Regions from separate parts of the Providencia manganoxydans genome, predicted to be linked through region 2. Evidence: predicted binding sites of a transcription regulator. Region 2 holds the regulator's gene; each other region holds the start of a gene.
What was found. The regulator Fur, encoded in region 2, represses iron uptake genes when iron is present. The targets are predictions, from matches to a motif close to ATAATAATGAGAACNACTATCAA.
Positions count from the first base shown of each region.

Region 1: a site for Fur is predicted at 2,212-2,234, ahead of sodA (superoxide dismutase [Mn]). Genes of this name have one in related genera too.
Region 3: a site for Fur is predicted at 6,603-6,625, ahead of ftnA (non-heme ferritin). Genes of this name have one in related genera too.

Region 1 is NZ_CP067099.1:73,497-83,916, reverse strand. Features, by position in the region: gene JI723_RS00350 (Hsp70 family protein) at 1-1,036, opposite strand, end outside; gene sodA (superoxide dismutase [Mn]) at 1,355-1,981, opposite strand; gene acs (acetate--CoA ligase) at 2,511-4,466, shown strand; gene JI723_RS00335 (DUF485 domain-containing protein) at 4,533-4,844, shown strand; gene actP (cation/acetate symporter ActP) at 4,841-6,490, shown strand; gene JI723_RS00325 (hypothetical protein) at 6,567-6,995, opposite strand; rRNA gene rrf (5S ribosomal RNA) at 7,404-7,519, opposite strand; rRNA gene JI723_RS00315 (23S ribosomal RNA) at 7,659-10,420, opposite strand, start outside.
Region 2 is NZ_CP067099.1:3,133,792-3,144,211, reverse strand. Features, by position in the region: gene ycaO (30S ribosomal protein S12 methylthiotransferase accessory factor YcaO) at 1-585, opposite strand, end outside; gene ansB (L-asparaginase 2) at 766-1,815, shown strand; gene JI723_RS14250 (MFS transporter) at 1,872-3,293, opposite strand; gene chiP (chitoporin ChiP) at 3,872-5,269, shown strand; gene JI723_RS14240 (beta-N-acetylhexosaminidase) at 5,338-8,016, shown strand; gene fur (ferric iron uptake transcriptional regulator) at 8,473-8,922, opposite strand; gene fldA (flavodoxin FldA) at 9,095-9,622, opposite strand; gene ybfE (LexA regulated protein) at 9,764-10,057, opposite strand; partial or broken gene JI723_RS14220 (type I secretion system permease/ATPase) at 10,228-10,420, opposite strand, start outside.
Region 3 is NZ_CP067099.1:2,132,334-2,142,753, forward strand. Features, by position in the region: gene manX (PTS mannose transporter subunit IIAB) at 1-835, opposite strand, end outside; gene JI723_RS09465 (L-serine ammonia-lyase) at 1,554-2,918, opposite strand; gene JI723_RS09470 (CoA pyrophosphatase) at 3,092-3,652, opposite strand; gene pabB (aminodeoxychorismate synthase component 1) at 3,645-5,012, opposite strand; gene JI723_RS09480 (YoaH family protein) at 5,267-5,449, shown strand; gene yebF (protein YebF) at 5,759-6,124, shown strand; gene JI723_RS09490 (DNA polymerase III subunit theta) at 6,176-6,406, opposite strand; gene ftnA (non-heme ferritin) at 6,753-7,256, shown strand; gene copC (copper homeostasis periplasmic binding protein CopC) at 7,582-7,968, shown strand; gene copD (copper homeostasis membrane protein CopD) at 7,971-8,867, shown strand; gene JI723_RS09510 (DUF2511 domain-containing protein) at 8,889-9,236, shown strand; gene JI723_RS09515 (DUF1480 family protein) at 9,779-10,012, opposite strand; gene JI723_RS09520 (PqiB family protein) at 10,159-10,420, opposite strand, start outside.

The DNA of each region.
Region 1 (10,420 bases), 1.3 Mb from region 2:
TGACCATTCCTGCTTGCACACCCGCACCCAATGCAACGGCTTCATCTGGATTCAGGTCATGCCGCGGGAAACGACCAAAAAGGCGAGCGACCGTTTGGCGAATTAAAGGCATGCGTGTAGCACCACCCACTAATAAGATGTCATCAAGGTCATTGAGAGTGAATCGAGAATCATGCAATGCTTGCACAATTGGCTGCTGCAATCGGGTTAATAAAGGTTGGCAGCAAGTACTGAACTCTTGCTCATTCATCGTCCATTGCCACTCTTTATCCTGCCAAGACCAAGCCACCGTTGCTTCATTCCCTTGGCTTAAAGCGATTTTTAATAATTCTGCTTTTTCCAGCAGCGGTGCCCTAACTTCAGCTTGAGAGGCTTTTAATTGAGGCTGTTGATTCAACATCCATTGATAGATAGCTTCACTGAAATCATCTCCGCCTAAACGCACATCACCGCTACTCGCACAAACCTCAATGACCCCTTCAAACATATCGATAATAGAAACATCAAAAGTTCCCCCACCAAGATCAAACGTCAAATATTTGTGCTCTTTATTTTCCAATAAACCAAAAGCCAGCGATGCTGCTGTTGGCTCATTAAGCAATCTCAATACGTTCAACCCAGCAAGCTGCCCCGCTGTTTTCACTGCTCGGCGTTGTACATCATTAAAATAGGCAGGAACGGTGATCACTGCATCTTTTACGGAATAACCTAGCCAAGCTTCTACATCATCTTTTAATTGCCTCAAAAGTAAGGCTGAAAGCTCCTCTGCGCGAAAAGTAAGATGGCCTAATGGTAAGGTCGCATTGGTTCCCATAAAGCGCTTAAAACTGGCTTGAGTCAATTGTGGATGGCTTTGCAGACGTGCACGAGCTGAATGACCCACTAAAATCTGCTCGTCATCATCAATGCCAATCACAGAAGGTGTCAGCACATCTCCTTGTTTATTTGGAATTAAAACAGAGCGTCCTTCAATCCACAAACTCACCGCGCTATTACTGGTACCAAGATCGATCCCCATCACCATACTAGATGCCATTTTATCTTCCTTATTTCCCTTATTGCCGACAATTTCAACTTCAGAGCAAATGAAGCCCGTGCATACATTTATAGATTAACAATATTAATAAACTTGATTATAAATAAAACAAAAAAGTTTGGAACGAGACAAAACTGAGATTGATTCAGGAAAGGAAAGCGATAGAGGCAATAGATAGGCAGCAAGTGAAGAGAGGCGGAGAACATTAGATAAACACTGTAACTTAGTGGCTACGATACCAACCTACAATTTGAAATATAAATAAAAAAGGCGCAGCCAATAAAGACCACGCCCACGAGTTTTTGTTAATTTAATAACTTACTTGGTTTTATCTGCAAAACGTTTCGCAGCTTCGTCCCAGTTTACTACTGACCAGAACGCTTTAATGTAATCAGGGCGACGGTTTTGATATTTCAAGTAATAAGCGTGTTCCCATACATCTAGGCCAATGATTGGATAGCCTGATGCACCAGAAATAGCTTCACCCATCAGAGGGCTATCTTGGTTAGCAGTTGAAACAACAGCAAGTTTACCGTCATCTTTCAGAACCAGCCAAGCCCAGCCAGAACCGAAACGAGAAGCAGCCGCTTTTTCAAACAGGTCTTTAAACGCATCAACGCTACCGAAGTCACGCTCAATCGCTGCTTTTAGAGATCCATTCAACTCTGTACCTAGCTTCAAACCTTTCCAGAAAAAGCTGTGGTTTGAGTGGCCGCCAGCATTGTTACGCACAAAAGTACGTTGGTCAGCAGGGATTTTATCTAGCTGCTGAATAAGCACATCGATGTCTAGATTTGCTAATTCAGGTAATTTTTCTAATGCAGTATTCGTATTGTTTACATAAGTTTGATGATGCTTGGTGTGATGAATTTCCATGGTTTGCTTATCAAAATGAGGTTCCAGCGCATCATAAGCATAAGGTAAAGCAGGTAATGTATAGCTCATTGTATTGTCTCCAGTGACTTATTAATTTACACCGTTTACTCAAAAGGTACGGCACATCGGGTATATATGCTCTAAATAATTCGAGGTGCAGATAGTCGAGAAGTATAGATAAACACGGTGACTCAGCGAGCGTAGCCTAGTCACTTATACCCCAACGAAAACCCTGCAACTTGAAGTATCACGAGCATACTTCACACCTTGTGAAAATAACTTTTATTATAGTGATTTTACTGTTAATGAAAATCATTATCAAACCCATGGTGTTTATGTGGTCTTTCTCATTAACTAGCATTGGCTATTTATTTAGCAACTAATACCAACATTAGCACCCTTTGATTTTCTTTAATATTACCTTTAATAACATAATTAGATAATTATTCCATTTAGACATTTCGCATCAAATGATAATCCTGTTAAATCCATTACAATTAATACGTGATCTTCCGCGCAAAAGAAAAACAAATTTATATTTCCTGCTTTAGTTAACCATTTTTTGACATAGTATTAACATCTGCAAGGAGATAAAAATATGACTCAAATAACTAAGCATCCCGTTCCTGCTGAAATTGCAGAAAATGCCCTGATAAACGAGCAACAGTACAACACAGAGTATCAACTCTCTATTCAAAACCCTGAGCAATTCTGGGGTGAGAAAGGGAAAATAGTTGATTGGATCAAACCCTATACTCGAGTAAAAAACACCTCCTTCGACCCAGGCCATATCAGTATTCGCTGGTTTGAAGACGGAACTCTTAACTTAAGCGCTAACTGTTTAGATCGCCATCTGGCAGAAAAAGGTGATCAAACCGCCATCATTTGGGAGGGCGATGACCCTTCTCAATCTAAACATGTCACTTATCGTGAGCTACATCATGATGTTAGCCAATTCGCCAATGTGCTGAAACAGCAAGGTATTCGTAAAGGCGATGTGGTTGCCATTTACATGCCTATGGTCGTTGAATCCGCAGTTGCCATGTTAGCTTGCGCACGCATTGGTGCCATTCATACCGTGATCTTTGCTGGCTTTTCACCCGAAGCAGTATCTGGACGTGTTATCGACTGTAAAGCTAAGCTAATTATTACTTCCGATGAAGGTTTACGTGCTGGCCGTGCTATTCCACTGAAGAAAAATGTTGATGATGCATTAACCAATTCTAATGTTACTACCGTCAAAAACGTCATTGTTTACCGTCGTACAGGGAATGTACCGAGTTGGGTAGAAGGCCGTGACCTATGGTGGCATGATTTGGTTCAAGGGGTTAGCGCAGACTGTCCTCCTGAAGAAATGAATGCAGAGGATCCATTATTTATTCTCTATACTTCAGGCTCAACAGGTAAGCCAAAAGGTGTATTGCATACCACTGGCGGTTATTTGGTCTACGCCACGCTGACTTTCAAATATACTTTTGATTATCATCCAGGCGAAGTCTACTGGTGTACCGCTGATGTCGGTTGGGTAACAGGCCATAGCTATCTACTCTATGGTCCATTATCGAATGGCGCTCAAACATTAATGTTTGAGGGGGTACCTAACTACCCAGCTGTTAATCGTATGAGCCAAGTGGTTGATAAGCATAAAGTTAACATTCTTTATACCGCTCCAACTGCCATCCGTGCATTAATGGCTGAAGGCGATAAAGCAATCGAAGGTACCGACCGTAGTTCACTGAGGATCCTCGGTTCTGTTGGTGAACCAATAAACCCTGAAGCTTGGGAATGGTTCTATAAGAAGATCGGGAACAGCCGTTGCCCTGTTGTTGATACATGGTGGCAAACAGAAACGGGTGGCTTTATGATCACGCCACTTCCTGGTGCTACGATGCTGAAACCAGGTTCTGCAACATTACCGTTCTTTGGCGTTCGTCCTGCTTTGGTTGATAACCTTGGTGAGCCTCTAGAAGGTGCTACCGAAGGTAACCTTGTGATTGTTGATTCATGGCCAGGTCAAGCGCGCACCTTATATGGTGATCATGAGCGTTTTGAACAAACCTATTTTTCAACCTTCAAAGGGATGTATTTTAGTGGTGATGGTGCCCGTCGCGATGAAGACGGCTATTATTGGATCACTGGGCGTGTCGATGATGTATTAAATATTTCAGGTCACCGTCTAGGAACGGCTGAAATAGAATCAGCTTTAGTTGCCCATCCAAAAATAGCAGAAGCAGCCGTTGTGGGTATTCCACACAGTATTAAAGGGCAAGCGATTTATGCTTATGTCACTTTAATCTCAGGGGAAGAACCATCACCTGAGTTGTATACCGATGTCCGCAATTGGGTACGTAAAGAAATCGGCCCAATCGCAACCCCAGATGTTCTACATTGGACGGATTCTCTTCCGAAAACCCGCTCTGGTAAGATCATGCGCCGTATCCTACGAAAAATTGCATCAGGTGATACTAGTAACTTAGGAGATACCTCTACGCTAGCAGATCCAGGTGTTGTCGAAAAACTACTCGAAGAAAAACAATCAATGAGTATGTCATAACGCCAAAAGGCCGTCTCTATTGAGCGGCCTTACATAAAGTATAACGTATAACAGAGGAGAACTCTGATGAATGCTACTGCTTATCAACAGGTAGAGAATAACCCTCGCTTTAAAGAATTGGTAAGGAAACGTGGTCGATTTTCATGGTTGTTGTCAGCTATCACATTAATACTGTATGTCGGTTTTATTTTTCTTATTGCCTTTGCTCCTAGCTGGCTAGGAACACCAATCTCTGAAGGTTCTTATATCACCCGTGGCATTCCTGTCGGTGTGGGGCTCATTGTTATCTCCTTTGTATTAACGGGTATCTATGTTATTCGTGCAAATGGTGAATATGATCGCTTAACCGCTGAAATACTAAAAGAGGTGCAAAAATGATAAAAATCTTACCCCTTATCCTACTTTTTGCCTCTTCAGCAGCATTCTCTGATGCACTGACGGGCGATGTTGAGCGACAACCGGTCAATATTCAAGCCATTATTATGTTCTTGTTATTCGTCGGATTTACACTTTATATTACTTACTGGGCTTCAAAAAGAACTCGCTCCCGTTCAGATTACTATACTGCTGGCGGTAAAATTACCGGTTTTCAAAATGGAATGGCAATTGCCGGCGATTTTATGTCTGCTGCATCATTCTTAGGTATTTCAGCTCTAGTTTATACATCAGGCTATGATGGGCTGATTTACTCCATCGGCTTTCTAATCGGCTGGCCAATTATTCTATTTCTTATTGCAGAACGTCTGCGTAACCTCGGTCGCTATACATTCGCTGATGTAGCCTCATATCGATTAAAACAGAGACCAATAAGGATCTTATCCGCTGTAGGTTCACTGGTTGTTGTCGCCCTCTATCTAATAGCGCAAATGGTTGGTGCAGGTAAACTGATCGAATTGCTTTTCGGCTTGAATTACCATATCGCTGTCGTGATCGTTGGGATCCTCATGGTGTTGTACGTCCTATTTGGTGGGATGTTAGCGACAACATGGGTACAGATAATCAAAGCAATCCTCTTATTAGCCGGTGCAACATTTATGGCTGTCATGGTCATGAAACATGTTGGCTTTAATTTCAATACACTATTTAAAGAAGCGGTAGAAGTTCATAAAAACGGCATCGCGATTATGAGTCCCGGAGGCTTAGTTTCTGATCCGATATCTGCGCTTTCACTTGGCCTAGCATTGATGTTTGGTACCGCAGGGCTACCTCATATTATCATGCGCTTTTTCACCGTTAGTGATGCGAAAGAAGCACGTAAAAGCGTATTCTATGCAACAGGTTTCATTGGCTACTTCTATATTCTCACTTTCATTATCGGTTTCGGTGCGATAGTTCTTGTTAGTGCAAACCCAGACTTTAAAGATGCAGCTGGTAAGCTTATTGGTGGAACCAATATGGCGGCAGTACACCTTGCAGATGCAGTCGGTGGAAATTTCTTCCTTGGATTTATCTCTGCGGTTGCATTTGCCACTATACTCGCCGTTGTGGCTGGTTTAACATTAGCCGGTGCCTCGGCTGTATCCCATGATCTTTATGCAATGGCGATTAAAGATGGTAAAGCTAACGAAAAAGAAGAATTACGCGTATCTAAAATAACCGTCGTTATATTAGGATTCGTTGCCATCGGATTAGGGATCTTATTTGAAAACCAAAATATCGCCTTCATGGTTGGCTTAGCCTTCTCTATCGCGGCAAGCTGTAACTTCCCTATCATACTGTTATCCATGTATTGGAAAAAACTGACCACTCGTGGCGCCTTAGCCGGCGGATGGCTAGGCTTAATTACTGCGGTTGTGCTTATGATTTTAGGTCCAACCATTTGGGTCAGCATCTTACATCATGAAAAACCGATTTATCCTTATGAGTATCCGGCATTCTTTTCAATGATTGTCGCCTTTGTAGCTTCGTGGCTATTCTCTGTAACGGATAACTCAGAGCGCGGCAAAATGGAAAGAGAGCGTTTTAGAGAACAGTTTGTTCGCTCTCAAATTGGTTTGGGAATTGAACAAGGCAAAACACATTAACCTTTACTACCTCTAGAAAGAAACATAAGCAAAGCGGCTTTTAATTGAGCCGCTTTTTTAATCCTATAAAACTGAGTTATTTTGCATAGGTCAGTTTTTCGGTGCTTATCCACTCATTTATCAACTCAAAAAAATGAGTAGGTTCATTTCTTGTTTCTACTTTAAAACGCTCAAATTCAGCTTTATTATTAGGTACATACATTGATAACAATGAATTTAATAATGTTTCTTTATCCGCAAATTTTTGGCTAATCTTAAACACCTTATAAAGAATAACGGTTAATATAAGGCTAACCACCGCGATACTAGCCATAGCAGCAAAACTGTAATCTATTTGTAGAAACTGGCGTACTTCATTAAGCAATAAAAAGGGCGTAAAAAACATCACTAATAGAGATAATATTATTGCCCCATCTTGGCCATTATTGAATTCAAGCTCCTTTTGCTTACTAACAGCAACAATATCCCTAAATATTTGGCTATTAACAGATTTTATATTTTTCATCTTATTCACCTTGATAAATAAGTGCATTACCGTGTGCAAAACATTCATAACATCTGATTAAGTTACTTATTACTAGTATATATTTAACTTTTTGCAACATCAATTTAACATTTATTATCTATTTTAATGAGAAAGTATCTTAAGAAAAGCAGGTAAATAGAAAACATAAAACAACAAAATCAGTGATCATAAAATCATTTTTTATAGCTTATATATTGATATCAATAGCCAAATTATAAAAGCTGTCTAACTAAAAAAGACACCATTTAACATTTAAACAAATTAATTTATGAAAAACTAATTGTTAAAGTTATAAAGCTTACTTATCGATATCATATTTATGAAAAATATTATTTCTTTCCAAACGCAAAAAAGCCACCCATTGGGTGGCTTCTTCACTAATTTAATGTCTGGCAGTTCCCTACTCTCACATGGGGAGACCCCACACTACCATCGGCGCTACGGCGTTTCACTGCTGAGTTCGGCATGGGGTCAGGTGGGACCACCGCGCTATTGCCGCCAGACAAATTCTGTTTCGTTCCCGTTTGCAGTTATCTCAACGCAAACCAGAACCTCAATCTCAAACAAGCTGCGTGTCCCTCACCTTTCGGCTTCTCACTACTCAAAAACAACTCAATCTCTCTAAAACACCTTCGGTGTTGTCAGGTTAAGCCTCACGGTTCATTAGTACTGGTTAGCTCAACGTATCGCTACGCTTACACACCCAGCCTATCAACGTCTTAGTCTTAAACGTTCCTTTAGGACCCTTAAAGAGTCAGGGAAGACTCATCTCAAGGCAAGTTTCCCGCTTAGATGCTTTCAGCGGTTATCTCTTCCGCACTTAGCTACCGGGCAATGCCATTGGCATGACAACCCGAACACCAGTGGTGCGTCCACTCCGGTCCTCTCGTACTAGGAGCAGCCCCTTTCAATCTTCCAACGCCCACGGCAGATAGGGACCGAACTGTCTCACGACGTTCTAAACCCAGCTCGCGTACCACTTTAAATGGCGAACAGCCATACCCTTGGGACCTACTTCAGCCCCAGGATGTGATGAGCCGACATCGAGGTGCCAAACACCGCCGTCGATATGAACTCTTGGGCGGTATCAGCCTGTTATCCCCGGAGTACCTTTTATCCGTTGAGCGATGGCCCTTCCATTCAGAACCACCGGATCACTAAGACCTACTTTCGTACCTGCTCGAGCCGTCACTCTCGCAGTCAAGCTAGCTTATGCCTTTGCACTAACCGCATGATGTCCGACCATGCTTAGCCAACCTTCGTGCTCCTCCGTTACTCTTTGGGAGGAGACCGCCCCAGTCAAACTACCCACCAGACACTGTCCGCACCCCGGATTACGGGGCAACGTTAGAACATCAAACATTAAAGGGTGGTATTTCAAGGTTGGCTCCATGCAGACTGGCGTCCACACTTCAAAGCCTCCCACCTATCCTACACATCAAGGCTCAATGTTCAGTGTCAAGCTATAGTAAAGGTTCACGGGGTCTTTCCGTCTTGCCGCGGGTACACTGCATCTTCACAGCGAGTTCAATTTCACTGAGTCTCGGGTGGAGACAGCCTGGCCATCATTACGCCATTCGTGCAGGTCGGAACTTACCCGACAAGGAATTTCGCTACCTTAGGACCGTTATAGTTACGGCCGCCGTTTACTGGGGCTTCGATCAAGAGCTTCTCCTTACGGATAACCCCATCAATTAACCTTCCAGCACCGGGCAGGCGTCACACCGTATACGTCCACTTTCGTGTTTGCACAGTGCTGTGTTTTTAATAAACAGTTGCAGCCAGCTGGTATCTGCGACTGGCTTCAGCTCCATGGGTAAACCACTTCACCTAGCGCCAGCGTGCCTTCTCCCGAAGTTACGGCACCATTTTGCCTAGTTCCTTCACCCGAGTTCTCTCAAGCGCCTGAGTATTCTCTACCTGACCACCTGTGTCGGTTTGGGGTACGATTAATGATAATCTAGAGCTTAGAGGCTTTTCCTGGAAGCGGGGCATGAGCTACTTCATCACCGTAGTGACTCGTCATCAGACCTCAGCATGTAGTGAACCGGATTTGCCTAATTCACCTGCCTACATCCTTAAACCGGGACAACCGTCGCCCGGATAGCCTAGCCTTCTCCGTCCCCCCATCGCAATTATCACCAGTACAGGAATATTAACCTGTTTCCCATCGACTACGCATTTCTGCCTCGCCTTAGGGGTCGACTCACCCTGCCCCGATTAACGTTGGACAGGAACCCTTGGTCTTCCGGCGTGCGGGTTTTTCACCCGCATTATCGTTACTTATGTCAGCATTCGCACTTCTGATACCTCCAGCATGCCTCACAGCACACCTTCGCAGGCTTACAGAACGCTCCCCTACCCAACAACATCTAAATGTCGCTGCCGCAGCTTCGGTGCATGGTTTAGCCCCGTTACATCTTCCGCGCAGGCCGACTCGACCAGTGAGCTATTACGCTTTCTTTAAATGATGGCTGCTTCTAAGCCAACATCCTGGCTGTCTGAGCCTTCCCACTTCGTTTCCCACTTAACCATGACTTTGGGACCTTAGCTGGCGGTCTGGGTTGTTTCCCTCTTCACGACGAACGTTAGCACCCGCCGTGTGTCTCCCGTGATAACATTCTTCGGTATTCGTAGTTTGCATCGAGTTGGTAAGTCGGGATGACCCCCTAGTCGAAACAGTGCTCTACCCCCGAAGATGAGTTCACGAGGCGCTACCTAAATAGCTTTCGGGGAGAACCAGCTATCTCCCGGTTTGATTGGCCTTTCACCCCCAGCCACAAGTCATCCGCTAATTTTTCAACATTAGTCGGTTCGGTCCTCCAGTTAGTGTTACCCAACCTTCAACCTGCCCATGGCTAGATCACCGGGTTTCGGGTCTATACCCTGCAACTCATTCGCCCAGTTAAGACTCGGTTTCCCTACGGCTCCCCTATACGGTTAACCTTGCTACAGAATATAAGTCGCTGACCCATTATACAAAAGGTACGCAGTCACACCCAAAGGTGCTCCCACTGCTTGTACGTACACGGTTTCAGGTTCTATTTCACTCCCCTCGCCGGGGTTCTTTTCGCCTTTCCCTCACGGTACTGGTTCACTATCGGTCAATCAGGAGTATTTAGCCTTGGAGGATGGTCCCCCCATATTCAGACAGGATAACACGTGTCCCGCCCTACTCATCGAGTTCACAACACCAACACCTTCGGATACGGGGCTATCACCCTTTACTGCCGGACTTTCCAGACCGTTCTCCTGATGCTGATGCTGATTAAGACTCTGGGCTGCTCCCCGTTCGCTCGCCGCTACTAGGGGAATCTCGGTTGATTTCTTTTCCTCGGGGTACTGAGATGTTTCAGTTCCCCCGGTTCGCTTCGTTTGACTATGTATTCATCAAACGATAGTGC
Region 2 (10,420 bases):
TTGAACTCGGGCTTCATTTGGCGTGTTACCTGCGGACATTCCGTTAGAAACATATAAATTGCCAATGATATTCATCGGAATATAGACAGTTTGATTATCAGACTGACGAGTAAAAGGTAGTGCACAAATGCCTCGTTCTTCATTACCTGATTGCAAATCAATTAATTGGCTACCTGCTAACGCATTGTCTGGATCATAAAATTTACGTAAACGTGAGTCCAAAATACCTTCAGGTAATGCGTCATCTTCAGTTAAAGGGAACCATTTTTCATTTGGATAGTGGACGAAATCACCTTCAGCGATCGATTTACCTAAATAGAAATCAGCAAAGAAGTAGTTAGTTGATAAACGCTCAAAATATTCACCAAGCGCTGAAGCCAAAGCCGCTTTTTTACTAGCTCCCTTACCGTTGGTAAAGCAAAGAGGACACTCTTTGTCACGGATATGCACTGACCAAACATTGGGTACAGGGTTCAGCCATGAGGCTTCTTCAATATCGAATCCTAGCTTTTTCAATTTAGTTTGAAATGCATCGATGGAGACTTCAAGGGCGGCATCTTTGCCAGGAATAAATGTTTGGCTCATAGGTCTATGACTTATTTAGTTTGAGGGAGGAATAAGCAACTATGATACGGATTTTTGTATTATATCTCACGCAAAATTATCTGATTGTCAGCAATTTCATCTAAAATAATAAGCGTCATCACGGAAATACTGTTCTAATTCCACATAATAACTGTAGTTTATATAAATGGGAGTTATATGATGAAACTTAACAACAAAGTATTACTGGCAACAGCTATCTCTCTTTCACTATGCACAGGAGCGGCATTTGCACTACCCAATATCACAGTGTTAGCCACAGGGGGAACCATTGCTGGTGGGGGGGATTCGTCAACATCATCGAGCTATCAAGCAGGAAAAGTGGGGATCGATGCGCTGATTAATGCAGTTCCAGAGATGAAAAAGCTAGCTAACCTTAGTGGTGAACAAGTAGTTAATATCGGTTCCCAAGATATGAATGACCAAGTTTGGTTAACGTTAGCAAAAAAAATTAACCAAGAGTGCGATAAAACAGATGGTTTTGTGATCACTCATGGTACTGACACACTTGAGGAAACGGCTTTTTTTCTTGATCTCACGATATCTTGCCAGAAACCTATTGTACTCGTTGGTGCGATGAGACCATCAACGGCACTTGGGGCTGATGGCCCGTTAAATCTTTACAACGCAGTTGTACTGGCCACAGATCAATCTGCGGGGGAGCGAGGCGTGCTGATGGTGATGAATGACAAAGTCGTTCAAGGGCGTGATGTGGTTAAAATGAGTACAACTGAAGTGCAAGCCTTTGACGCAGTTAACGCTGGGGCACAAGGTTTTATTCATGATGGCAAAGTGACATTTTATAAACCTGCAATACCAAGAACCAGCAAAGCCGCTTTTGATGTGAGCAAATTAGATAAACTGCCTAAAGTTGATATCATTTACAACTATTCTAATGCATCAGCTGCACCCATTAAAGCATTACGAGAAGAGGGGGTTGAAGGCATTGTCAGTGCAGGGGTTGGTAATGGCAACATGTATAAAACTGTTTTCGATGCTTTAGCTAATGCAGCGAAAGAGGGAATTGTCGTCGTTCGTTCAAGCCGCGTACCAACAGGGTATACCACGCGTAATGCTGAAGTTGATGATAATTTATACGGTTTTGTGGCATCAGAACGGCTAAATCCACAAAAAGCACGCGTTTTATTACAATTAGCGCTAACTGAAACTAAAAATCCTCAGCAAATCCAAGCACTATTTGAAAAATATTAATCTGTAATTATTTGAGCATAAATAAGGGATATCCCTTATTTATGCAGTTTAAATTTTTAAAGGTGAGGTTCCGTGATCCGATTCGCCACAATATTTGCCGTGATGAATGCAAATAATGGTACAAATGAAAATATTACAAATAACCATATTGCCGCAGACTGTGTGCCTTCAATGCCTCCCGGAGAAGAAAGGCCAGCAAGGTTTGCTATCATTCCTGCTAAAGAAGCGCCAAAAGCAGTTGAAAATAGTTGTAATGTGGTGATTGCTGAGGAGGCTTTTTGAGACTCAGAACCAGAAGAAACTTGTAGTACTCTAGCTAATAAATGCGGCCATGCGGCACCAATACTAGCCCCTGTTATAAATAACATTGAGCAAATTACCCAAATTTGAGCGGATGCGATATAAATTGTTTTTGTCATAAATAGAGTCAGGATGACTAGGCTGCCCAAGGTGATTAACGGTGTAAAACGAATAATTTTAGTTGTGACAGTCGGTTTAAGCGATGAAGAAATAATTGCAGCACTTGACCATCCTGCCCCCACTAAAGCGGCTAGGTAACCAGATATCAACGGAGCAATATCATGTAACATTTGCAGAAAATAAGGGACGAATACTTCGGTTTGTACACTTAAACCTAATAATGCCATGGTGAGATAAATGGGGGCTAATTGAGCCGATAAATGGAATGTTCCACTGGGAAATAACGTATTAATACCACGGCGTTCAATAACCGCTAGCCTTACACATAAGAGTATTGCTAGAAGCATGCCACCAATAGGAATAAGTTTGTCTTGGCTCAAACTACCGACGGAAATAGCCAGCACGGCGGTAGAAAGAAGCAATAATGCTTGTAAGGGGATGGGCTGCTGTGGGCCACTCTCATTCGGATTTTTGGCTGGTAATACTTTTAGTGTTAGCCACAAATAAGGGATCCCAACCAATACTAGGCACCAAAAAGCCCCTCGCCAAATATCATACTCAGCAAAAATCCCCCCTAAAGCAGGGCCTAATAATGTTGCCATTCCCCACATACTCGACATCATCCCTAATACGCGAGACCACAGGTGCTGAGCAAAAACAATGTGCACCATTGAATAAGAGAGTGTGAGTAAAATACCACCACCAGCACCTTGGATAATTCGCCCAAGTAGCATGATTGGCATAGATGGTGTCATAGCACAAATCACGGAGCCAATTAAAAAAATGAGAGTGGCAAGCCCATAGCTTTTTTTAGGTCCTAACCGATTAAGTATTCGAGAAGTGAGTGCTGATAAAATAATTGAAGATAGGATAAATAGAGTGGTATTCCATGCATAGAAATCAATGCCACCAATATCGCGAACAACGGATGGTAGTGTTGTAATTGTAATATAGACATTAATTGCATGAAGACAAATACCACCCGATAGAGCGAGTGTTAAGCTAAGATTTTTGCCAGTAAGTAAACTACGCCAACCTTCTTGCTGATGTTTATCCATATCTACTCAATATAAATAATCTTGATTTATTTCCTTCAAGCGGCCGCTGTTGTATTTTTTATGTCCGTCATGAGGCTGTGTTTTTACTAATGGTGATATCAAGCTGTGCTAAGAGATTTGTTAAGAGTCACTCACTAAGATTAAAGCTATTTTATTGAAAGACAAAATATTTACTTAGCTTATTTTAAAATAAATAACTATTTACCCACTAAAGCAGTTTTGTTGCAACTTATCAAGTTTGACTGAAACGATTACATCCAAAGAATGTTATTTTTTATATTGAAATAAGTCTGTGTGGGCTTATTTCATGGCGTGTTTTATCTAAATTTAACCATTAGTTTGGGATATTAATACTATTTATATAATGATTAATAACAATTAATGCTAGTAATGAACAAAAAAATTAATGTGTCTTAGCTCATGTTTTAGGAATAAATACACTTTTCACCTTGATAATTCGCGTCGCGAAAAATAGGCTAAGTAGGAATGCGTATTTTGTTTTGGCATTAATCATTACCTAATGAGCTACTACTAAGATAATAATTTAATAATAATATAAAAATTAGAGGAAATACCGAATGGTTAATAAAAATGTCAATTATGGCAGGGGGTTGCTCGTACTAAAAATAGCCATAGCCTTGGCGCCTATCAGTTATCCATCAATCAGTTTTGCTGAGCAATTCCTTGATGATTCAACACTTAAAGGAGGGCTTTATTATTGGCAACGTGATCGTTCAAGAAAAGAACTGTCCCCCGATAGTGATAAATATAAAAAGTATGTCGATAACCTTAAACATTCTACTGTAAACGCTAGCCTCGATTTTTCTTCTGGCTATTTTCAAGATGTGATTGGGTTAGATTTAGCTGCGTTTACTGCCATTGAGTTATCAAATAGTGGTCCCGCAGCTCCCAATGAGATCGGCTTTAGTGACGCGAAAACGCGATGGGATGAAAAATGGACTGGCGACCGCAGTGGCGTGAGTGTTTATAAAGCCGCAGCGAAAATGAAATATGGGCCCTTTTGGGGGCGAGGAGGGTATATCCAACCAACGGGGCAAACACTACTTGCATCTCATTGGAGCTATATGCCAGGTACTTACCGTGGCTTTGAGGTCGGTGCAGCATTTGATTTCGAACAAAATGGTGCGCTGAGCATGTCATATATGTGGACAGACCGCTATAAAGCACCTTGGTATCGCGACATGTATAATTTCCGTGAGGCTGATGGGCAAACAGGGATTAGCTACCTCCAGTCTATTGGTTTTAAATACGATTTCAAAAACTCATTCGTTCTTGAAGGTGCTTATGGCCAAGCAAAGGATTACATGGATCAATATTTTGCTAAGGCCTCTTATGCGCTTCCTATTGCATCCCGCGATCTTCGTATGTCATATCAATTCTATGGTGCCAAAGACAAAGTGTCCGATGGTGGTGTGAATGATGTTTACGATGGTTTAGCTTTTTTACAAGCAGTGACGTTAGGGTATACCTATGACCAATTTGATTTTCGTTTAGAAGGTACTTATTCCAAAGCAAAAGGAAATCAAGGTTATTTTTTACAGCGGATGACCCCCGGCTATGCAACGTCGAATGGGCGTTTAGATATTTGGTGGGATGGACGTTCAGATTATAACGCGAATAATGAAAAAGCGGTTTATGCGGGTGTTATGTATGATTTAGCTAATTGGGATCTTGCTGGCTGGAAAATCGGAACATCTTATATTTATGGATGGGATGCTAAACCAAGTACTAATTCTCAATATGCCCAAGATGTAAAATTAAGAGAAAGCGCTTGGAACTTTGATATTTTATATACCGTGCAAACGGGTAGAGCTAAAGACACTTTATTTAAATTACATTTTACTAAATATGATAACCATACAGATATTCCAAGTTATGGTGGCGGGTTTGGTAATATATTCCAAGATGAAAAAGATATTAAGTTTATGGTTATGATGCCATTTACTATTTTTTGATAGCAGGGTCACTGCTATCAAAAAATAATATGGCAGTGGCTGAATTTGAATTTAATATTGAGGTCACAATGAAAAAAAATTATTTAAGTCCTTTGGCATTATTAATTTCGGCAACTTTATTTTCAACGATTGTCAGTGCTGAACAATCAGCAACTCAAGTTGTCGATGCACTCGCGAATATGGATGTAAAAATTAATGTTATTGATAACCAAGCTGGAGAGCATGGTATTGATTGCGCTGCACTAGGTGCAGACTGGGCTGCTTGTAACCGTGTTGATATCACGCTGACGAATGGTTCTGATGCGATAGAGTCTGATGATTGGGCGCTCTACTTTCACAGTATTCGACAAATATTAAAGCAAGATAATCCACAATTTAAAATTACTCATGTTACAGGGGACTTACATAAAATAACGCCGACAAGTCAGTTCAAAGGAATTAAAGCCAATGAAAAAGTGGTATTACCAATAACAGGTGAATATTGGCAGGTCAATTATTCAGATTTTATGCCTCGCTGGTATGCAACTTCAGGTGATGCGTTACCACGCAACCTCAAGAGTACCGATACTCAGGATCCTACTCAGTTTGTAGCGCCATTTGAACTCAAGAATTGGAAAAGGGTAGGTGCAGATAACAATGTACTGATGACTGCTGAAAATCGTTACAAAAAAAATACCGCTTTAAATGCCCTATCTGAACAGCAAATGCGAGGGCAAATTTTACCTACGCCACTCGATATTACGTTACAGCAAGGAGACGTTGATTTATCTAAAGGTATAAATTTACATTTAGAAGGTTTAACAAAAGAGGAACTTGCAGTCATTGATGAGCATTTACAACAAGTTAAGCTTAAACAAAATAATCAAGGTTTCCTTGTTGAAGGTAAGATTATCCCTAATCAATTTGCTATTGATAATCAAATCAGCGGTGCTTATGAATTAGTGATCACTCCCCAAAAAGCACTGATTGTTGGTTATGATCGTGTAGGGCTATTCTATGGTATGGAGTCATTACTTTCAGCAGTCAGTGAATCCGAGAAGCCAACAATTGCAACGATGACAGTTAAAGATAAGCCTCGTATGGAATATCGAGGTGTTTTCTTGGATGTAGGACGTAATTTTCATAGTAAGCAAGTTGTCATGCGTTTAATTGACCAGATGTCACGTTATAAGCTCAATAAATTCCATTTTCATCTTACTGATGATGAAGGTTGGCGGATTGAGATCCCAGATTTGCCTGAACTCACAGAAGTTGGTAGTCAACGCTGTCACGATCTTGACGAGCAAACATGTTTATTACCTCAGTTAGGCTCAGGTGCTGAAAACAATAATATGGGGAGCGGTTATTTTACTCGTGATGACTATATTGATATTTTACGTTACGCCAAAGCACGTCATATTGAAGTGATCCCTGAAATTGATATGCCTGCACATGCCCGCGCTGCGGTGGTATCAATGGAAGCTCGCTATAATAAATTGAAAGCCGCTGGAGATGAAAAAGGGGCCGAGCAATACCGCTTAGTTGATCCATCAGATACATCAGTGACAACGTCGGTACAATTTTATGATAAGCGTAGTTACTTGAATCCGTGTTTAGAGTCATCTAAAAACTTTGTTAATAAAGTTGTTAGTGAAGTCATGCAAATGCATGAAGAGGCGGGTGTACCCCTGAAGACATGGCATTTTGGTGGTGATGAAGCGAAAAATATTCGCTTGGGGGCAGGATTCCAAGATAAAAATGGTGCTATTGAATTAGGTAAAGGGATAATTGATAAACAAATTGAAGATAAACCGTGGGCGAAATCGAAAGCCTGTCAGCTGCTGATTAAAAATGGTGATGTCAGTGATTTTGATCACCTATCGAGCCATTTTGCCAAACAAGTTAGTGAAGGTTTACAGCAAGAAGGGGTTACTACCATGCAAGCATGGCAAGATGGCCTAAAAGATGCTGTGAATGCTAAAGATTTTGCAACCAAAAATGTGAGAGTTAATTTTTGGGATACCCTCTATTGGGGAGGTTTTGATTCGGCAAATGACTGGGCAAACAAAGGCTATCAGGTCGTTATTTCAAATCCTGATTATGTTTATTTCGATATGCCATATGAAGTTAATCCAAGCGAAAGTGGCTATTATTGGGCGACTCGCGCGAGTGATGAACAAAAAGTTTTCTCATTTGCACCTGATAACTTGCCTCAGAATGCAGAAACATCGGTTGATAGAGATGGAAATCAGTTTACTGCAAAAAGTGATAAGCCTTGGCCGGGGATCTATGGCTTGTCTGGCCAATTATGGAGTGAAGCAGTTAGAACAGACGACCAAGTAGAATATATGCTGTTCCCAAGGATCCTACCACTTGCAGAGAGAGCTTGGCATAAGGCGGAATGGGAGAATGATTACCAAGCTGGCCGTGAATATGTTGGAGGTAAAACACAGCATGTTTCACAGCAAAATTTAGCTAATGACTGGGATCGTTTTGCAACAATCGTCGGAGTAAAGGAACTGCCGCGATTAGATAGAGCGGGTGTTGCTTACCGGATCCCTGTTCCTGGCGCTAAAATTGAAAATGGCGTGTTACTGGCAAATCTTAGCTATCCAGGTTTAGTGATTGAGTACTCATTAGGAGAGAGTGATCACTGGCAAACGTATTCAGCACAACATCCACCAAAAGTGAATGGCAGCGTGAAGGTGAGAGCGAAAAATGCACTGGGCACACGAACAAGCCGTGTCGAAATAGTGACGCAAAAATAAGGTATCAGTATTGGTGGTATTCGTTAGATACCACCAATTACAATTAGCAGTTGCACTATTGCAGAGAAATTAATTCTTCTCTAGTTAAGTTTGTGCATTCCATTAAATCTTTAAAAATTTTTTATAATAGTTGGCGGTTATTGCTCTGCATCTAATGCTTTTTTATATGTCTTTGCTGCGAAGCTGTACGCAAAATGATGACTATGACGATGTCATAGCTAAGTCTATTTGGGAGTCGTTATACATAATGTATGAAAATGACTTTCGTTGGCAGCTGATATCACAATCATAGCAACGGATCATAGGATGATGATTAATCAGAAAAGATATGATGCAAGGAGAATATCTGTGTGTAGATAAAAGAAAACCCCATGTAAAACATGAGGTTATTTGGTAATTAAGAGACTGTATGAGTGCCTTATTACAATAGCTATGAGTCGTTAAAAAACAACTCAATCACTCTTTTGCTTCGTGTGCATTTGCATTTTCACGGCAATCGCCATCAGCGCAGTGGCCATAAAGATATAAGCTGTGGTTAGATAGCTTAATACCATGACGAGCAGCAATATTCGTTTGGCGTTCTTCAATTGATTTATCAGAAAATTCGATTACTTTACCGCAATCTAAGCAAATCAAGTGGTCATGATGGTGCTGTTGAGTCAGTTCAAAAACGGATTTACCACCTTCGAAGTTGTGACGGGTCACAATGCCAGCATCGTCAAATTGGTTTAATACGCGGTATACTGTGGCCAGACCGATCTCTTCACCCATATCAATCAATTTTTTGTAGAGATCTTCCGCACTGACGTGATGGCACTCAGGCTCCTGAAGTACTTCCAATATTTTTAATCTTGGAAGAGTGACTTTGAGTCCAGCATTTTTCAATGCTTTATTGTTGTCTGTCATGCGGGTTTGTCCTGTATCTTAAATCAGAAATTTAACAATAATGAGACATTTTTAACATATATTCAGTTGTCTTCGAAACTGATTTACAATTATAGGCATGGAAACAAAAAATAGAAACCATGCATTGTCTCATTATTATAATAATATCAGCAATCCTACGCTGATTTGTTCGTTAGCCGAGGATCTCAGATAGAGACATCTCTGTTGAAATTTGTTGTACCCATGCATCAACACGCTCTTCGGTTAGCTCAGGCTGGCGATCTTCATCGATGGCTAATCCAATAAAATGGTTGTCATCATACATGCCTTTAGAGGCTTCGAAATGATAGCCTTCAGTAGGCCAAGCCCCGACAATTACTGCACCACGCGGTTCAATAATATCACGGATAGTTCCCATCGCATCACAGAAGTACTCTGCATAGTCTTCTTGATCACCACAACCAAATAAAGCAACAAGTTTGCCTTCAAAATCAATTTCTTCGAGAGTTGGGAAAAAATCATCCCAATCACACTGGGCCTCACCATAATACCAAGTTGGGATGCCAAGAAGTAAAATATCAAACGCTTCAATATCTTCTTTACTGCATTTAGCGATATCATGAACTTCAGCGTTATCGTTGCCTAATCTCTTTTGGATCATTTTGGCAATATTTTCTGTATTACCAGTGTCACTACCGAAGAAAATGCCTATGACTGCCATAAAGTGAATAACCTCTTGTTTTTCCAATCTGGTTTGAAAAGAGCCAGATAGGGCTAAATTTGAATAAATAAAACTTTGGCCTTATTTTGGCGAAAAACCCTGAATAAATCTGTCGAATTTGTGTGGTTTACTAAGACGAAACTATCTGTTTGAAGGCTCGTAAACCTGCGCGAGCTGTGACATTAGCATTTCTTCTATTAGCTCGCTACGGCTCATATTTTTTTCATCAGCCAGCTGATTCAATATGGCGACAGCATCTTCATTGAGCTTTAGTTCAACGCGGCGTAACCCGTTGACTTTATCTCTTTTAAGTTGATTACGTTTATTAATTCTTAATTGTTCATCCCGCGAAAGCGGACTTGTTTTAGGTCGCCCAGGCCTGCGTTCCTCAGCGAACAAATCAAGTGTGGTGCGATCAGTTTGTTCTTTTGCCATATTTCTTTAATACTAATGGGCGTGTACCAATAATCCAGCGCGCAATCATACCTTAGCTGTCGTCCTTGTGCCAGAGCGCATATTCAGTGAAAGTCTTTGATAGTAAAAAAAAGAACTGTTTGTTGGAAAAAGCACCAAATAATATTTAATTAGTGCTTTTTTCTGATTCACTAGCGAGTTTGCTGATGCCATAGACTGGCGTAAATTCCATTTTGTTGCAGTAAATCTTGATGAGTACCTACTTCAGCAACTGCACCTTCACGGATCACACAAATTTTGTCAGCATGCATAATGGTATTTAAACGGTGAGCGATACTAATAACGGTTCTTCCTTTAGTGATCAAATGCATATTAGCCATAATG
Region 3 (10,420 bases), 1.0 Mb from region 2:
TGGTGACTTGTGTTTTACCTTCATGGAATGCCATACCACCGATGTTGACAGACTTGATGTCGACACCAGCTTCGACAAGACGTTCCACATCAGTTGGGTTAGTAAACAGCAACATCACACGTTCGCCTGCATATTTAGGGTTGTTATAAACCCGAATACATTTTGCAACATCAACAACGTGAGCACTGACCCCCGGAGGCGCAACTTGTTTAAGTAGTGTAGAACGAACTTCATCTTTAGCGACTTCATCGCTAACAACGATGATACGTTTTACTCGGGTTTCTTTTGTCCAGCGAGTGGCGACTTGACCATGGATCAATCGGTCATCAATACGTGCAAGTGCGATGACCATATGCTCACCAGGGCCTGCGGTAACAGTTTGTGCCGATGCAGGTTGTGGAGTTGGCGTTGGTGCAGCGACAGGAGCTGATTCAGGTTCTTTCAGTTTCAGTGCACGAATACCACCACGACCAGTTTCTAAGGCGACAGAAACTAACTCTGCCATAGAAGGGTTATCATCACGGCACATAAACGTTTCGACTAGCATAGGTACGTTAACACCAGTGACTATTTCGTAATTATCTTGATCATTGACGATACGACTGGCGGCATTAAATGGGCTGCCTCCCCAAGTATCGACCAAAAATAGTACGCCGTCAGTGGTGCTTAAATCAGCTAGTTTGGCGGTGTATTTATCAAACAGGGTCTCAGCATTTTCCCCCGGTACAAAGTCGATAAACGAGACATTTTCCTGCTCGCCAATCAACATTTCGGTAGTGCGCAGAAGTTGCTCTGCTGCCACACCGTGGGTACCAATCATAATAGCTATACTCACTTGATTTCCCTCTTTATAGATCGAACGGAATAACGCATTAGATCAAAATTGAATCAGTTTAATTAGCCCTCCTAATAGAAAACCATACTGATAATTTTAGCTGAATAAAATCACTCTATTTATTTCAGTTAGCAAACTGTTAATTTACCATCTAATAGAGTCAGTAGAGGTAGCATAACATTTTGCATTAATGTAAAAACTTGTTTTGTGTCAGAAAATTAAAAACATACGCGTTATTTCAAATAATATGCATGTATTTTTTGAATATATTGATTATTGTGAATTTATATTTTGTATAAATAACTTTATTTGGATTATAATTCTGTTATCGGTAACAAAGGAAGAACAACTAATTTGATATTAAACTAAAAAAGCCCAAAAAATAAGCAAAATGTGACTCGTTTCAGCAGTAGGAAGTTCTGAAAAAAGATTATTTTATGATCAGGTCATTTTAGTAACGATTTAATTAAATTTTCGTTAAATTATCAAAAAGAGATTGAGTGTGAGTAAAAAACAAACAACTATTATTTTTTATAGATGATAATGATTAAATTATTAGCAAAATAAAACGCCGTGGATCCATTCATTATGATGAATTCACGGCGTCATACTTTAAATTGCAGCGCAGGTCACAGTTTTTTAGGCTTTTAGCGATTCATGCTATTATCGCTTACCTACACCTCGAATTATCTAAAGTATAAATTATATGATTGATACATTAATCACACTGAACTTTAATTGCTAAACCACCACGAGATGTTTCGCGATATTTAGCGTTCATGTCTTTACCTGTTTCATACATGGTTTCAATGACTTTATCGAGAGAAACGCGAGGCTCACTCGTACGGCGCAGTGCCATACGTGTTGCATTAACAGCTTTAACTGATGCGATCGCATTACGTTCTATACAAGGCACTTGAACTTGTCCAGCGACAGGATCACAGGTAAGTCCTAGATTATGTTCCATACCAATTTCTGCGGCAATACAGACTTGTTCAGGACTAGCCCCAAATAATTCAGCAAGACCTGCCGCCGCCATTGAGCACGCAACACCAACTTCACCTTGGCAACCGACTTCTGCACCTGAAATTGACGCATTCATTTTATAAAGAATACCAATTGCACCAGATGCGAGGAAGTAGCGTGTATAGAGTTCAGGTGTTACAGGCTCAATACAGTGGTTGTAGTAAGCAAGAACCGCAGGAACAATACCACAAGCCCCATTGGTTGGTGCAGTTACAACACGACCACCTGCTGCATTCTCTTCATTTACGGCTAATGCAAACATGTTGATAAGGTCAACAACATTCATTGGGTCATTAGACAGCTTACTCGAAGATGTGACAAGGCGATTGAGTGCCGGCGCGCGGCGTGGTACACGTAGAGGTCCTGGTAGAACGCCTTCAGTGTTTAAGCCACGCTCAATACAAGCCTGCATGGTTTGCCAAACATCAGCAAAGTAGGCATCAATCTCTTCTTTGGTGTGAAGATCAAGTTCATTTTTCATCATTAAACTTGAGATAGATAAGCCAGATTTTTTGCAGTTGAGTAACAATTCTTCTGCTGATTTGAATGGGTAAGATACGGGTTTACTGTCAAGAGTTGACTGACCAAAATGTTCTTCATCAACAATAAAACCACCACCGATAGAGTAGTAAGTTTTAGTATAAATCTCATCATTACCAGCGAATGCATGAATAGTCATGCCATTTTCATGCAGTGGTAGGTTGTCTAGACGAAAGTTCATGCCACCTTCGCGTGGGAAATCCACGGTGTGGGTGCCATTGGCAAGCAACAATTTTTCTGTTTTCTCAACATTGGCGATAAAAGCAGGGATCGATTCAATATCGACGGTTGCAGGTAAATTACCCGCAAGCCCCATAATGATAGCAATATCAGTATGGTGACCTTTTCCAGTGAGTGAAAGAGAGCCATAAACGTCAACAGCAATGCGTGTGACGCTTGGTAATAATTGTTTGTTTACCAAATCATCGACAAATTCTTTTCCCGCCTTCATTGGGCCGACGGTATGAGAGCTTGAAGGACCTATGCCCACTTTAAACATGTCGAAAACGCTTATCACGCAGGACTCCTTAAAAAAAGTAGATATTTAGTGATTTATTTTAAAGGGCGCTACTTTACTGTGATTTAGTAGTGTTAACCAGTAAGTTTAAATTATTTTTTAAAATAAGGTAGCAACAAAAGGCCTATTGATTAAAAATAGCACAAAATGCGCTCGATTACGTCACGAAATGATTATTTAAGTTGGAGGGCTAGCTGATGAATAATGGCAGCGGTTAGTCCCCAAACTAGGTGACCTTGATACCAATAAAAGAAAATACGGTTAGAACGCCCTGAACGTTTAACATCAATGAATTTATGCTGCTGGAGTGATAAGGCATCAAATAAAGGCACTTCAAAGACACTCGCGACTTCGCTTGGATTTGGACGATAGTCAATTCCTGCGGGTAGTAAGCCAACAATGGGAGTAACTTCATAACCGCCAAGGCTTTGTTGAGGTGTTAATTGCCCGAGTATTTGCACTTTTTCAGGTGGAATAGCGACTTCTTCATAGGCTTCACGCAGTGCTGTTGTCACAAGAGAGCCATCTTCAGGATCACTTGCCCCCCCAGGGAAAGCAACTTGCCCTGCATGAGAACGTAAAAAAGGTGAACGTTGAGTCAGTAACAACGTAGGTGTTGATTTATTGATAATTGGAAGCAGAACCGCAGCCGATTTACTCGCCATCCGTTGCGGTTGGCGAGTTATAGGGAGTGTTAACTGAAAGCGATTAATAAATTCACTTAATTCAGTCATGCGGTGGTAACTCTCCTAATACAGGTAAGATAAGACTAAGTTTATCAAATGTTTCTTGATATTCTTTATCTGCTTGGCTATCCGCTACAATACCACCGCCTGCCCAGCAAAAGATCTGTTTTTTGTCAGTGAGTAGTGTACGAATTGTGATATTAGTATCCATTTTGCCACAAAAACTAATATAACCTATCGCGCCACAATATCCATGACGGCGATGAGGTTCTAATTCTTCAATAATTTGCATCGCACGAATTTTAGGTGCACCAGTAATTGACCCTCCAGGGAAGCTCGCCCTTAATAAGTCTGTGGCAGTATAAGGTGCAGCCAGTGTAGCGGTAATGGTACTGACTAAATGATGGACGGCGGGAAATGCTTCAACCGCAAATAGTTCAGGGACCTTGACCGTTCCTGGTACAGCAACACGACCAATATCATTACGAAGCAAGTCAACAATCATTAAATTCTCAGCGCGATCTTTTGGTGAATTAGCTAATTTGTCTGCTTGTTCTGCATCTGCTTGAGGATCCTCTAAACGAGGGAGGGTACCTTTTATTGGACGAGTTTGGATCTCGCCATCTTGCAATAGAATAAAACGTTCAGGTGAAATACTGATTACTGCGTTTTCAGGCAGCCGTATAAAAGATGAAAATGGTGCTCGGTTGGCTTGATTAAGCAACATGAACGCATCCCATTCATTGCCTTTATATTTGGCTTGAAAGCGTTGTGCTAAGTTTATCTGATAGCAATCACCACTGCGTAAATAATCATGTATTTGACCAATTTTTTGTTGATATTGCTCTTGAGACATGTTGGCGTGCCAAGGGCTGGTCAATGTGAATTTTGTTTTGCGTGATGCTTTTTGCGATTTAAGCCAATTTAAACGTTCATTGACATCATCGTAGCTAAATAGCGTTACTCGCTGTTCTAAGTGATCAACAATTAATGCCCAGAGGTAAATACCGACTGCCATATCTGGAAACTGTAAGTCAGTCTTCGCTATTTGAGGAAGTTTTTCTATACGACGTCCTAAATCATAGCTCCAAATACCTAGTGCACCTCCAGTAAAGGGGAGTGCGCTATCACAACAATGTTCAGGAGTGAAACGTTCAATCGATTCTTGTAATAAGGTGAAAGGGTCATCTTCAGAAACATTAACGAATTGCTGATGAGTAATCGTAGTTTTGTCACCGTTTGTTATCAGGGTTGCGATAGGATCAGCAACAATAATGTCATATCGGTTATGAGAATGCTCTGAATTACCTGAATGAAGTAACATTGCCCATGGTTGATGAGCTAATGGTGTAAAATAATCAGTTGCCGCGTGAATATGATAAGGGAGTTGTATTTTATTGATAACCATTTGGATACGCTAAACTAAAAATCGATATAATCGACATATAAGGACTGTCGCTCAGATTAGCATATACTCATCATACTGCAAGTTGCAGCATTTTGATTACGCTTACTTGCGCCAGCCATATCCTCTTCGATGCGCTTAACGACCCGTTCGCTTGTCGCCTAGCTGTCTCCCGAATTATTTAGAATATATATTCTTATCTTAAGAAGCCAATAGCTGTTAAAATTGCGCTAAATTTTATTGTAAAGGATTTAACGATGTTTTCAGGTATGCCAGCACTTAATCACCAAGAGCAACAGGAAGCGGTTGAGCGCATCCATCAACTTATTGCCGATGGCATGAGTAGTGGGGAAGCTATTGCCCTTGTCGCGCAAGAAATTCGTGAAAAGCACAAAGACAAAGAACAGATCCACGCACGTTTTGAAGAAGATGACGATTAGTATAGCTAAAACAATCTATTAACATTTCCGCTAAAATCTGATACATATTAGTTAAGTCAAATCATTTTGGCAGTTTATAAATATTCGTCTATTTTAGATAGTGTAGATAAATAGCGTATAAAATTTACCATGGTGATTATTCTAATTTGCCACCCACAATACTCTAAATAATTCGAGAGACAGCTAGGCGACAAGCGAACGCGTTGCTAGAAGTATAAAAAATACGGTGACTGGTGCGAGTGAGTAAGTCAACAATGCTGCAACTTAAACTATGGAGAGTATATTTTGATAGGGATCAGAGGAAGCATTATGAAAGCAGGAAAAAAAATAAGTTGTGTTGTAGGTAGCTGTGTACTGTTATTCAGTTCTGTTGCATTTAGTGCAAATCAAGAAGAAGGTAAAGCAGCCCCTTTTATTAGTTGCGATAAGTTGTCTGAGCCACAAATAGCGGCACAAGTTAAAAATGATTTTATGCACAATCGTTTACCTCGTTGGACTGATGAAAAAGCCTTGGTAGGTAAAAAAGCAGTGGCATGGGTGAATAGCCAAGATGTGACTAAGACAGCAACTGGTTATGAAGTTCCATTGACAGTCAGGGGTGCAAAAAAGGATCTACAGTATAATGTGGTGGTTGACTGTGAAAAGTCGACAATTACATATAATCCACTGAAATAATCTGAATCTGTTAAGCCAAAGGAGAAGTTAGCTTCTCCTTTGGGAGATCGATTAACGATTCCTTGGTTCATAAGGAAGTCGCGCAAAGTTTTGAGAGAGTTGGCGGTAATATACGAGTCGCTCTCTGAAATATTCTCTAAGATTTTCAGGTTGTTCCCGTTCGACTACCTCTGCTATGACTGCAATATTATAGCGTTCTTTAAAAGCCACACCTGAAGCTTGCAAGTCGACATTGACTTTATCCATTTGATCTTTTGGTAACAGTGCGAGGTTATAGTTCATCTTACTTCTCAAATTCTTTACAGGTATTTTGGTATAGTAGCATATCACTATGCATGAGCGATAATCTATGCCCTAACGTTAGTATCGAATAAGTAAAAATAAATAAAAAATAAACGGCTTTAATTTACAATATAGCAATTTAATATTAAGAGAATAAATGTTATTTACTTTTTCATGAAATGAAAAAATTCCAGTAAAGATAATGAGATTGATTATTATTAGTTTTAATAAAAGTTATTAATTATCAGTAAATTGGGTTTTTTTGTTTTATTATTGTTTTAGGGTTTTAATTATTTATTTAATATGCATAATAATGGACATTACTCTTGATGACTAAGGAAAGAATATGCTAACAACTGACATGATCAATAAATTAAATGAGCAGTTAAACCTTGAGTTTTATTCTGCGAATTTATATTTACAAATGAGTGCTTGGTGTAGTGATAAAGGTTACGAAGGTGCTGCGGCTTTTTTAAAAGCACATTCACAGGAAGAAATGGAGCACATGCAACGTTTGTTTGATTATCTTAGTGATACTGGGGCACTGCCAATACTGGGCCAAATTGCAGCACCACCAGTAGCATTTAATTCAATCGCTGAAGTCTTCACCTTAACTTATAAACACGAACAAGAAATTACTGCGGAAATTAATAAATTAGCGCATTTAGCAATGACAACGCAGGATTATTCAACATTTAACTTCTTACAATGGTATGTTGCTGAGCAACACGAAGAAGAAAAATTATTCAAATCCATCCTAGATAAATTAGATATGGTAGGTGAGAGTGGTAAAGCGCTATTCCTATTGGATAAAGACTTAAAAAGTATGTCTGCGGTAACTCACGTTTAATATAAAATATTCATCTTCCTCCCAGCTTAAAATTGCAGCACCTTTCATAAGTTATAGTGACTATGTTCATTCGAACTAGTCACTTAATTTATGATGTATCGGGCATCTCTTCTACTTAGTACTGAGTTTTCCTCTGTATTATATAAGGCATAGATCCATACATAGCTGGTGTCGTTGTTAAGATTTATGTGATCCTTTCTTTGCGTTTTGTGTCTTTAGTCACACCTTAAGTAGCTAAATCGATTTTTTGTAGCAGATAAATGAGATTTATTTCGTATAATAGTTGGCAATAAATCTAAATTCACCTGCAAATTAAGGGGTTACTATGCCAATCCACCAAATTAAATCATCTTGGCGCAAGCTCAGTGCTGTGGCTGTTCTATTTTTAGGCATGTCATTTCAACAAGCTTTTGCTCATGCACATCTTAAAGATCAGCTCCCTGCTGAAGGTGCAGCAGTAGAGCAAACTCCAGAGTCCATCACTTTAAATTTTTCTGAAGGTATCGAAGTTAACTTTGCAAAAGTCAAGGTAACAGGGCCAAATGATAACGTAGTTAAAACAGGTAAGCCTGAATTAGACCCAAATAACGATACAAAGGTCATTGTGCCAATTGAAAGTAAATTAGCCGCGGGTAAATACGATGTTAATTGGAGTGTTGTTTCTGTAGATGGCCATAAGACTAAGGGCGAATACAGTTTCACTGTGAAATAATTATGTCTTTAGAGGCATTTTACGTCGTTATACGTTTTTCTCATTTTATTGCCGCGATGTTGATGTGTGGAATGTCAATATTTGCGGTGATCTTGAGCTCTGGCGCATTTAGCCAAGTTCTTCAGCGGATTTTAAATCGCGGTATTGTATTCAGTGCTGTGATTACTGCGGTAACCGCATTTTTTTGGATGTCAGCGCAAGCAGGGCTGATGGGAGACGGCTGGCAAGATGCAGTCGATCTTGAAACTTGGCTCAACGTATTACAAACGTCGTTTGGTCAAATTTGGCGTTGGGAATTAATTTTCTCTATTATCACACTTGGGGTGATTTTTATTTCTCGCCAAGAAATTAGACTATATTCATTGTTAATACTTTCTATTGGGCTATTGGGGTTACACGCATTGATTGGTCATGCTGCTATGCATGATGGGGTAATCGGTAATTTACATCGCTTAAATCAATTTATTCATCTTATTAGCTCAGCCTATTGGTTTGGTGGGTTATGGCCTTTCTTGATTTGTATTCAATTTTTACGAGATAAAAAAGAATTGGCGGCGGGCTTAGATAAACAAATATTTGCGAGTTTAATCCGTTTCTCTCGCGTAGGGCATATTGCAGTAGCAATGGTTTTAATCACAGGGGTGATTAGTGCGATGACATTACTACCACAATGGCCATTTGCCTATAATAACTCCGAATATCAATCATGGCTGTGGTTAAAAATTGTATTAGTTATTGGTATGGTGATATTGGCATTGGTTAATCGCTATGTATTAGTGCCTAAGATCCAGCAAAAAGGGCGGTTACAGTATTTGATTATTAATAGCTGGATTGAATTATTGTTAGGCAGCATGGCAATACTCGCCGTTGCTGTTTTTGCAACCTATCAGCCCATTTAAGATTTTGAACAAGGTATAAGGATGAAACTGAAATTAATTCTGTGCTCTGTGTTATTGGCCAGTTCAGCTTTTAGTGCTGTGGCTGCTCCTTTAGAAACTGTGAGTAAAAAACAGTTTGGTGATGATTGGCCATTTACTCGAGAAGAAGTCATGCTAGAGTGTCGCAATAATGGTGCTTTAGTTGTGATTAACCCTGCAACTTTGATGCAATATCCATTAAACCAAGTTGCGCAGGAACAGATGGAAAGAAAAGAGATCAAAGCGCAGCCAATTGATGTTCTACTTGCGCCAATAGAAACGCAAAAAACAGTAGAACAGCGGGTATTACCAATTAAATTAGCGGCTGAGAAGCTTTGTGATAAAGCCTAATAGCTATTTTTATATCAATACACTAAATTCATAGCTCATATACTCACCATACTTCAAATTACAGTGTTTTTGTTAAGGTATGGTGATTATGTCTAAATATATCCCATTCATTTATTCATCCATTCATGCTAATCATCGTATTTCCTATACATCTAGCGACTCGTTTACTGACTGATTAGCGACACCTTTTATTATTTCGAAGCTCAGTAAAAATAACGATAAATTATAGTTTTTTGTATTTTTATATTGATTAAATTTGAAAGGTTATACTTATTGTTGAAATAGAATTTAACTATCAATCAAATAGCTCGATATTCGAAAATTAAGAAATAAATTGTGTTAATAATATGTGAAAAAATTGATAATTAGTATGGTAAGAGTACGTTTAGCGAGCTAGTATTAAATTGTACTTTGTTACGTCTCAATGGCAATTTTTAGCGCACGGCTCTGCCAGAGCCATTTCCCAAGGCCCGGTAATCGGAATCTACCAGGCCTCTTTTTTTGCCTATTATATGCTGCTGATTACTTAGCGGCTTCATCAATTAAGCCACTCGCATTATCCAATGATGATTATCTTTGTCATAGCGCTGGCGATATAACAAAACGGGTTTCTCATTGATTAACGCAGGGATACTGGTGTTTTCATCCCAGCCATCCAATTGCATGCAGAACTCTGTATCAGAATCGCATGGAATACTGACGGTATCGCTTTTATGATCAGCCATAATTGCATCATTGATTTCATAGGAAGATATTTTCAAATTAACTATGCTCATAATGTTACCTCTAATGTAGTTTTGGAGTAGGTATTATCGACTCAACAAAACTAAGCATAGTATAAATGGAATTCATTTCCAAAAATTTTTTTTCAAGAAAAAAGATAGAAGGTGCAATATTGTTTAAATACGCACCTTTCTAGTGATTATTGTTTCGGGATAGATGTACCCCAATCCAACCAGTCTTTTGGTGGCTCTAATTTTAGAATGAAATGCTGTTCAGGTTTAGCTTTTGGCGAAAGAGGCACGCTTGGTGGGGTTGCAAGTGATATGCCACCGCGTACAAACTGTTTAAATGTACCACTTTTAATCATGCCACCAGTAAGGCCAAAGGATAAATTATAGCCAGACGATAACCAAAATTGAGTGTTGTCACGAATGAGATATTGATATTCTTTGCCAATTCGA